4 regions of the Klebsiella planticola genome follow, and region 3 is predicted to be linked to each of the others. Evidence: predicted binding sites of a transcription regulator. Region 3 holds the regulator's gene; each other region holds the start of a gene.
The links. Region 3 encodes PurR, which represses purine synthesis genes. Its sites were predicted from a motif close to CANGCAAACGTTTGCNTG; they were not measured.
Positions count from the first base shown of each region.

Region 1: the regulator PurR is predicted to act here: its motif matches at 1,512-1,529, upstream of MC50_RS10175 (NCS2 family permease).
Region 2: the regulator PurR is predicted to act here: its motif matches at 1,050-1,067, upstream of MC50_RS08370 (NCS2 family permease).
Region 4: the regulator PurR is predicted to act here: its motif matches at 1,946-1,963, upstream of MC50_RS14095 (nucleoside-specific channel-forming protein Tsx).

Region 1 is NZ_CP026047.1:2,100,719-2,103,828, reverse strand. Features, by position in the region: gene MC50_RS10175 (NCS2 family permease) at 50-1,399, opposite strand; gene MC50_RS10165 (glutathione S-transferase family protein) at 1,790-2,455, opposite strand; gene soxR (redox-sensitive transcriptional activator SoxR) at 2,713-3,110, opposite strand, start outside.
Region 2 is NZ_CP026047.1:1,729,897-1,733,006, reverse strand. Features, by position in the region: gene phoU (phosphate signaling complex protein PhoU) at 1-270, shown strand, start outside; gene yieH (6-phosphogluconate phosphatase) at 368-1,033, opposite strand; gene MC50_RS08370 (NCS2 family permease) at 1,202-2,539, shown strand; gene MC50_RS08365 (NADPH-dependent FMN reductase) at 2,595-3,110, opposite strand, start outside.
Region 3 is NZ_CP026047.1:4,802,138-4,805,247, reverse strand. Features, by position in the region: gene punC (purine nucleoside transporter PunC) at 1-427, opposite strand, end outside; gene punR (DNA-binding transcriptional activator PunR) at 537-1,448, shown strand; gene purR (HTH-type transcriptional repressor PurR) at 1,467-2,492, opposite strand; gene cydH (cytochrome bd-I oxidase subunit CydH) at 2,788-2,877, shown strand; gene MC50_RS23165 (MFS transporter) at 3,041-3,110, shown strand, end outside.
Region 4 is NZ_CP026047.1:2,909,601-2,912,710, forward strand. Features, by position in the region: gene MC50_RS14085 (VOC family protein) at 1-122, shown strand, start outside; gene MC50_RS14090 (helix-turn-helix transcriptional regulator) at 148-828, shown strand; gene MC50_RS14095 (nucleoside-specific channel-forming protein Tsx) at 922-1,806, opposite strand; gene MC50_RS14100 (SadB/YajI family lipoprotein) at 2,099-2,641, opposite strand; gene nrdR (transcriptional regulator NrdR) at 2,790-3,110, shown strand, end outside.

The sequences.
Region 1 (3,110 bases), 2.7 Mb from region 3:
TTAAAAATAAAACGGGCGGCCTGAGCCGCCCGCTATTGGCAGGAAAAGCTTAAATGGCCCAACCACCGGCGTAGAAGATAACCAGCGCGGCCGCGATGATGACGGTCCCCAGGTTCAGCTTGCGCCACTCGCCGGACACCAGACGGCCAATGACCAGGGCGGCAAAGCCAATCATGATGCCGGTGACGATGTTACAGGTCAGCACGATAAAGACCGCCGTGATAAGCCCGGCCATCGCATCGACGAAATCATTAAAGTCGATTTTCGCCACGTTGCTCAGCATCAGCAGACCAACATACATCAGCGCTGGCGCCGTGGCATACGCAGGTACCAGATAAGAGAGCGGAGAGAGGAACAGAATCAGCAGGAACAGCACGCCAACGGTCACCGCGGTGAGGCCGGTTTTACCGCCCGCCGCAGTACCTGCCGCAGATTCGATGTACACCGCCGCCGGCGCCGCCCCGACCACGCCGGAGAAGACGCTGCTCAGGGAGTCGGTGGTCAAGGCTTTACCGCCGTTGATAATCTGCCCGTCTTTATCCAGCAGGTTTGCCTGCCCCGCCACGGCGCGAATCGTGCCGGTGGCATCAAATACCGCCGTCATCACCAGCGCCAGGACGCTTGGCAGAACCACCGGGTTTAGCGCGCCGATGATATCGAGGCTGCCAATCAGCGAGTTGCCTTTGTCGTCGCTCAGCGACGGCATCGCGAAAATACCGGAGAAATGAACGCTCGGGTCAAAAATCAGCCCGACGATCGAAATGCCGATAATGGTCAGCAGAATACCGCCCGGCACTTTCATTTTTTCGAGGCCAATAATCACCGCCAGCCCCACCAGCGACATAATCACCGGGAAGCTGTTGAAGTGACCCAGCGCGACCGGCAAACCGTCCAGCGGGTTTTTAATCACCAGGCCCACGCCGTTGGCGGCGATCAGCAGCAGAAACAGGCCGATACCTATCCCGGTGCCGTGCGCAACGCCCTGCGGTAAATTGCGCAGGATCCAGCTACGAATACCGGTGGCAGAGATAACGGTAAACAGCACGCCCATCAGGAACACGGCGCCCAGCGCAACCGGAATACTGATGTGCTGCCCCAGCACCAGGCTGAAGGCGGTGAACGCGGTCAGCGAAATCGCACAGCCGATGGCCAGCGGCAGGTTTGCCCACAGCCCCATCACCAGAGAGCCTACGCCGGCGACCAGACAAGTCGAGACGAACACGGCTGCCGGAGGGAACCCGGCTTTACCCAACATGCCCGGGACAACAATGACCGAGTACACCATTGCCAGGAAGGTGGTTAAACCGGCAACAATCTCCTGACGAACGGAGCTGCCACGAGCTGAAATTTTAAACCAGGCGTCTAATGAACCGCCGGTACGCGCTGAAGGCGTAGACATAGAAAACTTCCCCTGAAAATTTTAATCGTTCGTCCGTATGCGTGGTGGACCATCCACTGCCAGCTAAACGCGATCTCCTTGTGCTTCCTCGCAGCGCCAGGGGGGCTGCAAAAAAGCAAACGTTTAACTCCGCGCATACAATACGGTGGTCAGAATGAATTTGCTCCCCCCAGAACAGGGATAAATAGCGAGCAAAATACAAAGGCAAACGATTATCCAGCCTTTAGACGGGCCTTTTCAACTGAAGTTTGTGTTAATTCGCTAAATTTTGCTTATGGCGTTCATGAAATAACCAGTCGATGCGCAAACGTTGTCGTCTATGCGCAATCCGGTAACATTTTTGTATTGCGTTGATAGCAATTCACCGCGGCCATCACAAAAATCACCGCCTCACTCCGGCAGGGTGAACGGGCCGCCGCGTTCAATCGCTTTCTGCCAGGCCGGAAGCTGCTCTATTCGCTGCACCCACTGTGCGATCCGCGGCACATCCGTGATGCCACCGCGCACCAGCAGCGCCATGACCGGAAAGCTCATCTGGATATCGGCCATGCTGAGCTGCGCGCCGGCAAACCACGGCTGACGGGAGAGATGATCCTCAATATAGCGAGCGTGCGTGGCGATTTGCCGGTCCAGCCAGGCCTTCTGTACCCCTTTACCCAGGGCATTGCCCAGCGTTCGCATCCCGAGCGGAATGGGCGGTTTACCGAGACTGGCAAACACCAGTTTCATCACCATCAGCGGCATCAGTGAGCCCTCGGCATAGTGCAGCCAGAAACGGTATTGCAGCTTATCCGCCATCGCCTGCGGTCTGAACCGGTGGTCGCTATCGTAGGTTTCCTGCAGGTACTCGAGGATGGCGCCCGATTCCGCCAGCACGTGGCCGTTATCTTCCACCACCGGAGATTTCCCCAGCGGGTGGATCTGCTTTAACGCCGGCGGCGCCAGCATATTTTTTTCCCGCTGGTAGCTGACAATGCGATAAGGCAACTGGAGTTCTTCAAGCGCCCACAGCACGCGCTGGGATCGTGATTGATTGAGATGATGTACCGTCAGCATGGAGGTTCTCCCGTAATTCGTTCGAATTAACTATAGGAACTGACGGCGATTGGCGGAAAAATTTCGCCGAAATAAACGGGTGAAAAAGCCGGGCTGTGCCACAATTAAGTTGTCGGCGCAAACCGGAACCTCCAGCAACATCTTGCGCAATACCGAGGTGAGCCGACGTCGGGGGAAACCCTCCTGCGAACGACCAGGATAGTGTTAAAGACCAAGACCGGAAAACAACTAAAGCGCCCTGTTGTGGCGCTTTAGTTTTATACGTCATCCTCCAGCAGTCGCGCGCCGGTCCCCTCTTCACCCAGCTTATCTCCCGGGTTGCGCAGCGGGCAGTCGCGTCGCGACAGACAGCCGCAGCCGATACAACCATCCAGCTGGTCGCGCAGTGCGGTCAGGGTATGAATACGCCGATCAAGCTCCTCCCGCCACTGCGATGAGAGCTGTTTCCACTCCTTCGCGCTGAGGTTATGCCCTTCCGGCAACACGCCGAACGCATCACCAATGGTCGACAGCGGAATGCCGATTCGCTGGGCAATCTTGATGATCGCCACCGCGCGCAGCACATCGCGGCGATAGCGCCGCTGATTACCGGCATTACGCTGGCTGTGAATTAACCCTTTGCTTTCATAGAAATGCAGGGCAGAGACGGCAACGC
Region 2 (3,110 bases), 2.4 Mb from region 3:
GAGGCGGTGCGTATCTATCGCGAAGATAAGAAGGTGGATCAGGAATATGAGGGCATCGTGCGTCAGCTGATGACCTATATGATGGAAGATTCACGTACGATTCCAAGCGTGCTGACCGCGCTGTTCTGCGCCCGTTCTATCGAGCGTATCGGCGACCGCTGCCAGAATATTTGCGAATATATTTTCTACTTCGTCAAAGGCCAGGATTTCCGCCACGTTGGTGGCGATGAGCTGGATAAGCTGCTGGCGGGTAAAGACCCGAAAGAGTGATCCGCCGTAAAATGCCCGGAGGCGCTATGCTTACCGGGCCTTTAACACCACGGATCCTGTAGGCCGGATAAGCGCTAGCGCTATCCGGCTTTTTTCATTAACGCGTAATATTCCATCCACGGGCTTTCCACAGCGCGGGCAGCTGTGCCAAATCAGTAAAGGTCGTCACTTTTGGATGATCGATCGGTTTGTTGTGCGAGTCGGCACAGAAGTAAAAGACTTCCATTCCTGCTTCAATCCCGGACTGAGCGCCTGCGCTGGAATCATCCACCAGAATGCAGTTTTCGACGTTAACGTTCATGGCCTTTGCTGCATGGAACATCAGTGCCGGATCGGGTTTCCAGCGCTGAATATCGTAACCGCTGTACAGTCGGTCGGGAAAATGGCGCAACATGCCGGTTCTTCCCAGCGAGTGCTGCATTTTACTGACCGGGCCGTTAGAGACCACGCACATTGGCACGCTGACCGCATCCAGCAGCGTTTCCGCTCCTGCAATCGCTTCCAGTTCAGAATCAAACAGGCGCGCGACTTCGGCGCGGTAGAGGGGTTCGAGCTCTGGTTTTTGTAGATTAACGCCGTGCTCTTCGTTGATGGTATCAATGATCTCGTAGAGCTTTACGCCTTTGAAACGCTTAAAAATCTCGTCTAAATCCAGGGTAATGCCGAACGCTTTGAACATATGAACATAGGCGCGGGAACAGATCACTTCGCTGTCGACCAGCGTGCCGTCGCAGTCGAAAAACAGGGCTTCTATTTGGGACATGCCGTTTCCATTTTAACAAGTTAACGTTTTCGTCCTGCCTATTCACAAGACGCAATCGTTGCCGTATAAGCAAATTCAATGAAAAAAATTACCATACAACTGCCCCCGGTGTCGCATTTTGGTATAGGATAGCGACGAATTTTCCCTCCTTTTGTTCGGAAACCGATAATGAGTCAACAACAAACCAGCCAGTCTTCTGGCCAGGGTCTGCTGGAGCGCGTATTCAAACTACGTGAACACGGCACGACGGCACGTACCGAAGCGATAGCAGGTTTCACCACCTTTTTGACAATGGTCTACATTGTTTTCGTTAACCCACAAATTCTTGGCGTAGCGGGTATGGATACCAGCGCTGTCTTTGTGACGACCTGTCTGATCGCCGCCTTCGGTAGTATTTTGATGGGGCTGTTTGCTAACCTGCCGGTTGCGCTGGCGCCGGCAATGGGGCTGAATGCCTTCTTCGCCTTTGTCGTCGTCCAGGCGATGGGGCTGCCGTGGCAGGTGGGGATGGGGGCTATTTTCTGGGGCGCCGTTGGTCTGCTGCTGCTGACTATTTTCCGCGTACGCTACTGGATGATCGCCAATATTCCCGTCAGCCTGCGCGTGGGGATCACCAGCGGTATTGGGTTGTTTATCGGCATGATGGGGCTGAAAAATGCCGGCGTGATTGTCGCAAATAAAGACACCCTGGTGAGCATCGGCAACCTGACCTCCCACAGCGTGCTGCTGGGGATTCTCGGCTTCTTTATTATCGCTATTCTCGCTTCCCGTAACATTCATGCTGCGGTACTGGTCTCCATCATCGTTACGACGCTGCTGGGCTGGATTCTGGGTGATGTTCACTACACCGGTATTGTTTCCGCTCCGCCGAGCATTACATCGGTGATTGGCCATGTTGATTTGGCCGGCTCCTTTAATCTCGGTCTGGCGGGTATCATCTTCTCCTTTATGCTGGTCAACCTGTTCGACTCCTCCGGAACTCTGATCGGCGTGACCGACAAAGCCGGCCTGGCCGATGAAAAAGGCAAATTCCCGCGGATGAAGCAGGCGCTGTTTGTTGACAGTATCTCATCGGTGGCAGGGTCCTTTATCGGCACCTCGTCTGTGACCGCCTATATCGAATCCTCTTCCGGTGTTTCCGTGGGCGGACGTACCGGTCTGACGGCGGTGGTGGTGGGGATTCTGTTCCTGCTGGTGATCTTCCTGTCGCCGCTGGCCGGCATGGTGCCGGCGTATGCCGCAGCAGGTGCGCTGATCTATGTGGGCGTACTGATGACATCCAGCCTGTCGCGCGTGAAGTGGGACGACCTGACGGAAGCGGTGCCGGCCTTTGTGACCGCGGTGATGATGCCGTTCAGCTTCTCGATTACCGAGGGGATTGCGTTAGGCTTTATCTCTTACTGCGTGATGAAGATTGGTACCGGTCGCCTGCGCGATCTCAGCCCGTGCGTGATTATCGTCTCGCTGCTGTTCGTACTGAAAATTGTGTTTATCGATGCGCACTAAGCGTCGTGCATGTCGTGCATAATGAAAAAGCCCGGCAGCGATGCCGGGCTCTTTTTTACGCTTTGACTCGCTGAATATACTCGGCAAAGGCGCTCAGCTGCCCACTCAAATGGTCGAGCGTGCTCTGATCGACCACCTCTCCCGACTGCGGATCGACCTTGTTCTGAATCACGCCGCCCATAAACTCAGGCTTGTTCATCACCATCGCATCGAGGAACACCAGAATTTGACGCAGGTGATACTGGCAGCGCGCGCCGCCAATTGCGCCCATGGAGCTGGTTTGAATCAGGACCGGTTTGCCGGACAGCGGTTGTTCAGGCAGGCGCGACAGCCAGTCAATGGCATTTTTCAGGCCACCTGGAACGGAATAGTTATATTCAGGCGTGACGATAACAACGCCGTCGGCTTCGCGAATCTGTTGTGCAATATCCTGCACGCTTTGCGGAAACCCGTCTTCCTGCTGGATATCCGCGTCATATAACGGAATGTCGCCAATCGATGGCAGCGCGACGATCTCCATGCCCGCCGGCGCAATGCCAGGCAGGGTGCGTGCAACCATGCCATTAAAAGA
Region 3 (3,110 bases):
ATAAACCCACCAGCGGCATAATGGTGGCGAAAATACGGTTAGTGCGCTGAGCTGGATAATAATCGGTGACCATCGCCTGCCAGGTCACCGCCGCCGCGCAGACGCCGATCGCCTGGATAAAGCGCAGCACCAGCATCAGAGTGGCGTCACGCACCCACAGCATTCCCAGACAGCTGATAGCGAAGATCGCCAGCCCGGTTAGCAGAATCGGTTTACGTCCGTAGCGGTCCGAGAGCGGGCCCCAGAACAGCTGCCCGATGGCGAAGCCGGCGAGGAACAGGCTCAGACTGGCGCTGACCGACGCTGCAGAAGTATTGAGATCTTGCTGGATGGCCGAAAAGGCCGGCAGATACATGTCGGTAGCGAGGAAACCCAGCACGCTGAGTCCCGCCAGCCACACTAAAAATCCTTTCCCGGGTTGTTGCATAACATTCTCTTATAGATGCAGGTATGATGCCGCAGAGTGTAGGGAGTGCATTCTGGCTTGTGAAACGCTAATATTTGCTACATGCGTTCAAAATTTTTGCAGGCAGAATATGTGGTCCGAATACTCACTCGAAGTTGTTGATGCTGTCGCCCGCAACGGCAGCTTTAGCGCCGCGGCGCAGGAGCTGCACCGCGTACCTTCGGCGGTCAGTTATACCGTACGTCAGCTGGAGGAGTGGCTGGCGGTACCGCTTTTTGAACGCCGCCATCGCGATGTCGAATTGACCCCCGCCGGGCTCTGGTTTTTACAGGAAGGACGATCTGTTATCAAAAAAATGCAGATCACCCGCCAACAGTGTCAGCAGATAGCCAACGGCTGGCGTGGTCAGCTGTCGATAGCCGTGGATGACATTGTTAAACCGGCCCGTATGCGCCAGATGATTGTTGATTTTTATCGTCACTTTCCCGATGTCGAGCTGATTGTTTTTCAGGAGGTCTTCAACGGTGTCTGGGACGCGCTGGCCGACGGACGCGTGGAGCTGGCTATCGGGGCAACCCGTTCGATTCCGGTGGGGGGACGCTACGCCTTTCGCGATATGGGGATGTTGAGCTGGCATTGCGTGGTGGCGAGCCATCATCCTCTGGCGCAGATGAGCGGGCCGCTCAGCGATGATGTGTTGCGCAACTGGCCGTCGCTGGTCAGGGAGGACACCTCCCGCTCGCTACCAAAACGCACGACCTGGCTACTGGACAACCAGAAAAGGGTGGTGGTGCCGGACTGGGAATCCTCGGCCACCTGCCTCTCGGCGGGATTGTGCGTAGGGATGGTACCGAGCCATTTTGCTCGCCCGTGGATTGACCGCGGTGAATGGACCGGGCTGGCGCTGGAAAACCCGTTCCCGGACGCCGCGTGCTGCCTGACCTGGCAGCAGAGCGACACGTCACCGGCGCTGTCGTGGCTACTGGATTATCTGGGGGACAGTGAAACGTTAAACCGGGAGTGGCTGCGGGCGCCGGAGTAACCGGCGCCGCACGGGCGATTAGCGACGGTAGTCGACGAACGGGCCGTCTACGACGGAGCGGCGCTCTACCAGCCGCGGGTGAACCTCGATCGACTGTGACTCTTCGCGCTTGTTGACGATACGATCCATCAGCATATTGAAGGCCGCTTCCCCCAGCGAATCTTTCGGCTGGTGGATGGTGGTCAGCGCCGGGCTGAAATAGCGGGCGTTACGCACGTTATCATACCCGATCAGCGAAATGTCCTGCGGCACGCGCAGCCCCATCTCATCCGCAGCGCAGATTGCGCCCATCGCCATGATGTCGCCGCCGCAGAAGACCGCCGTCGGGCGATGCTGCTGGCTGAGGATCTGCTGCATTGCGCGGTAGCCGGATTCAGGCTCGAAGTCTCCCTGCACAATCCAGCTTTCCGGAACGGCGATCTGCGCTTCTTCCATGGCTTTCATAAAGCCCGCCAGGCGCCCGGCGCCGGTGTTACGCTCCAGCGGACCCGGGATCACGCCGATTTCACGATGGCCGCGTTCCACCAGATAGCGACCGGCCATATAACCGCCCTCAAAGGCGTTATCGATGACCGAATCGGTAAAGTCGGCTTTGGATTCACCCCAGTCCATTACCACCATCGGAATATGGCGGTACTCTTCCAGCATGCTGAGCACCGATTCCGGATATTCAGAACACATAACCAGCAGGCCGTCGACGCGCTTTTGCGCCATCATCGACAGATAGGCCTGCTGCTTTTCGAGATCGTTCCACGCATTGCCCAGAATCAGGGTATAGCCTTTCTGGAAACAGCTCTTTTCTACGGCTTCAATAATCTCAGCGAAATAGGCCGCTTCGCTGCTGGTGGCCAGCAGGCCAATCGATTTGGTGTGATTAACCTTCAGGCTGCGAGCCACGGCACTGGGGGAATAGTGCAGCTCTTTGATCGCCGCCCACACGGCGTTGCGGGTTTCTTCCGCCACGAAACGGGTTTTGTTAATTACATGTGACACTGTTGTAGTGGAAACGTTTGCGCGCTTCGCTACATCTTTAATTGTTGCCATTACTTCTCACTCCAGACCTTGACCTGATCGTCTGATTATCGATACGTAAACGTTTGCCTATACACACCCTGAATACAATTTTCAACATTGCATCACGTCGGGAAAACGACACAGAACGACAGGAAGGGGTCAATGGCCGATACGCTTTCAAATTAGCGTGGGATTTTGTCCGATCTTGCGGCAAAGGGGAAGAGCAAAAATGTGCATCACCCTAAAACATGGAAGATTTTTGCGCTATATTGTGCAAAAATGAGCAAGCTCACTTTTCATGTGGGGATAACTGGGGGAAAAATTGATGGATACAGATTTAAAGTTTTCGCTGACGACAACGATTATTGTCCTGGGTCTGATCGTGGCCGCCGGCCTGACCGCGGTGCTGCACTGATTTATCCGGGGGAGAGGGCTCTTTCCCCCGACGTCCCGCCATTATTATCAATTTCGCAAAAATCTTTTGCCATTTCGTTTACTTTTGTTTTTTTGTGATTGATGTCATGCTTTTGACTTCTGATGAGATACCGTCGCCGATGACGGTCTGCTGGAGTCATTGAATGAAAATCAACTTTCCCTTGTTAGCGCTGGCGATAGGCGCGTTTGGTATTGGCACCACGGAGTTTTCCC
Region 4 (3,110 bases), 1.9 Mb from region 3:
GGGTAGCCTCTGCTGGCGGGCGATGCGTTTTTGGCCCGCTGGCGCTGCCGCATGATATCGGGACTATCGCCCTGTTTACCGACAGTGAAGGGAACCGCGTCGGCCTGCACCAGCCGGCTTAATCTTCAGAGCTTATGTGAAAAGAAAATGACCCGACGCGCCGACCGTTTATTTCAAATCGTGCAGATTCTGCGAGGCAGGCGGCTGACAACGGCCGCCCTGCTGGCGGAGCGGCTCGGCGTATCGGAGCGGACCATCTACCGTGATATTCGCGATTTATCGCTTTCGGGCGTTCCGGTTGAGGGCGAGGCGGGCAGCGGATACCGGCTGATGTCGGGGTTTGATCTGCCGCCGCTGATGCTGACAAATCGTGAGTCGGAGGCGCTGATGGTGGCTATCCGTTTGCTGAAAACCTGGGGCGGCGATTCGCTGTCGCGGGAGCTGGAGTCGGCGCAGGAAAAAGTGCTGGCGATTCTGCCGGAGGAGAGCCGTCGCAAGGCGGAGCAGACGCGGATTTTTGCCCCGGATTTCGGCAATCAGCACTATTCCCGACGCGATTTCGATGTCATGCATCAGGCCATATCCACGCAGCGGGTGCTGGCGCTGCACTACCGTGACGAAGCGGGGAAGTTGACGCAGCGGGAAGTGATGCCGCTGGGGCTGTTTTTCTGGGGGGAGCGCTGGATGCTGGTTGCCTGGTGCGAGCTGCGCGATGATTACCGCTGCTTCCGCCTTGACCGCTGTCTGGATATCATCCCGACGGAGCGGCGCTTTCATGAGTGTGCCGATCGCTCATTGAGCGATTTTTTACGCAAGGTGAAATGTTAAGCGAAATGTCTCCCGTCTGGCTGGCGCTAAACCGGCTTTCGGGAGAAGAAACGGACCCGACGGCATAGCCGCCGGGTCGGGGATCAGGCTGGATTAGAAGTTGTAGCCGACAACAAAGTAACCGCCCCAGCCGGTAGAGCGTACGTTGAAGTCGCCATCGCCGAAGTTCAGCTTCGCATCATCGGCCCACTGACCGCCGTTATGCCAGTAACGAGCCACAACGGAGTAGTGCCAGTGCGCGTAGTTCAGCGCCAGGATGTGGCTGGAGGCGATGGAGTTGCTGGTGCGCGCGTGCTTGCCGTTCATGTCATAGAAGTTGTCATCGCCCAGATCGGAACCCCAGTCAAAGTTGGTGAAGCCGATGTAGCTCAGCGAGCCGCCCCAAAGGTCGGTCAGCGGGACAAAGTATTTCACTTTGAAACGGTAGCCATCCCATTCGTTTTCGTTGGATGCGCCATAGTTCTGCCACTGATATTTCGCATACACGTTCAGAGACAGGCTCATCGGCAGACCGGTATCGATATCGGTACCCAGACCCATATACCAGGTGCTCTGCTCCTGAGAATCGTTACGACCCATATCGTAGATATAGTTGTTGGCGAAATACCACTCTTTGAACGGGCCGAAGCTGAGATCGGTGTTGGTCAGCTTATCGATAGAGAAACGCGGTTCGATTTCCATAAATAGCGGGGAACCGTTGTTCCAGATACCTTTTGCCGTGCTGTTGCCGCCAAAGAATACCGGTGCATCGATATAGCCATAGAAATCAAACCAGTCTTTTTTAGCAAACGCTTCGTATTCCAGATAGGTATCGTTACGGATTTGCGGTCCAAAACGGGTGTGGTAGCTCCCCACCACGTTTACACTCTGGTGCCACCAATCAGACAGGTACTGCGGTTTATCGTTTTCTGCCGCGCCAGCAGTGAACGATGTGGACAGCGCCAGTACGGCGCCTGCTGCCAGTAATGTTTTTTTCATAATGATGCCACTGTTTAAATTAAGCCAAAAGGCGTTAAGAACGTTGCCGAAGCGTTGCTAAATATTTCGTATTTCTGTGGGGGTCTATTATAGAAATCATTGCTCACAAAAATACGTGTTGTTTCACATAACGTAAACATACGTAATCGATTGCGTTCACGATTCTATGCATTTCCTGACAGAATGCCACTGAAATTCATCCAAACAGTCAATTTTTACTGAACTGTTTAGAAAAATTGTAAATGGATTTTTGGCTGGGGGGGCGGGTGTCGGCGACACCCGGTGAAGACGATTATTGCGCGGTTGCGGGCTGGATATCGTGAATGCGCAGGAAGCCGAGCTGCTCCGGCGTGATGCCGTTCAGACGTAGCGGAATATCAACGTCACTCGGCGCCAGGATGCTGGCGGGGGCGCTAATCAGCCGATCGTGTACGTTAATTTCCTGATAATTCTGCGTGGTGCCGGTGATTTGCCCCCAGGCAACGGTGGCGCTAAACGCCGGCAGCGGGTCGTTTGACTCCCCCTGGATACGCAGTGTCAGGCGGGTACCGTCGGCGTCGGCGGCGATGTCACGCAGCGACATACGCAATGTGCCGATTTGGCTTTCGAGGCGCGCCGGGGTATTGGCGCCGGGCAAAAGATAAACGCCGCTGCTGGATTTCGCATTCAGCGCGTTTTGCTGAGTAATTTTCACCGTCTGCTGATTAAGCTGAGTCATCTCTTTGCTCAACGTGCTTACGCTTTCATGCATTTGACGGACTTCACTTTGCTGCGCGCAGGCGCTGAGTGTGAACAGAGTGGTCAGCATTGCCAGCTTCAAATAACGTCTTGTCATGGTCATGGATTCCGTTTTCAGGGGATACTTCATGGTAGAACGTCTCCGTCCACGAGCCATAGATCCTTTGTCTCAAAAGCTCTTTCTTTGTTGTCGGGGCACTTCGCGGTAAACTACCTGTCAGTTTAACTTCCTGTCAGGACGCGCTATGCATTGCCCTTTCTGTTTCGCCGTAGATACCAAAGTGATCGACTCTCGTCTGGTGGGTGAGGGCTCTTCTGTGCGTCGTCGTCGGCAGTGCCTGGTTTGTAACGAACGTTTCACCACGTTCGAGGTGGCAGAGCTGGTGATGCCGCGTGTGGTCAAGAGCAACGATGTGCGGGAACCCTTCAATGAAGATAAGCTGCGCAGCGGAATGCTGAAAGCGCTGGAAAAACGGCCGGTCAGCGCTGATGATGTGGAAATGGCGCTCAATCATATCAAAACCCATTTACGCGGCACCGGCGAGCGCGAAGTCCCGAGCAAAATG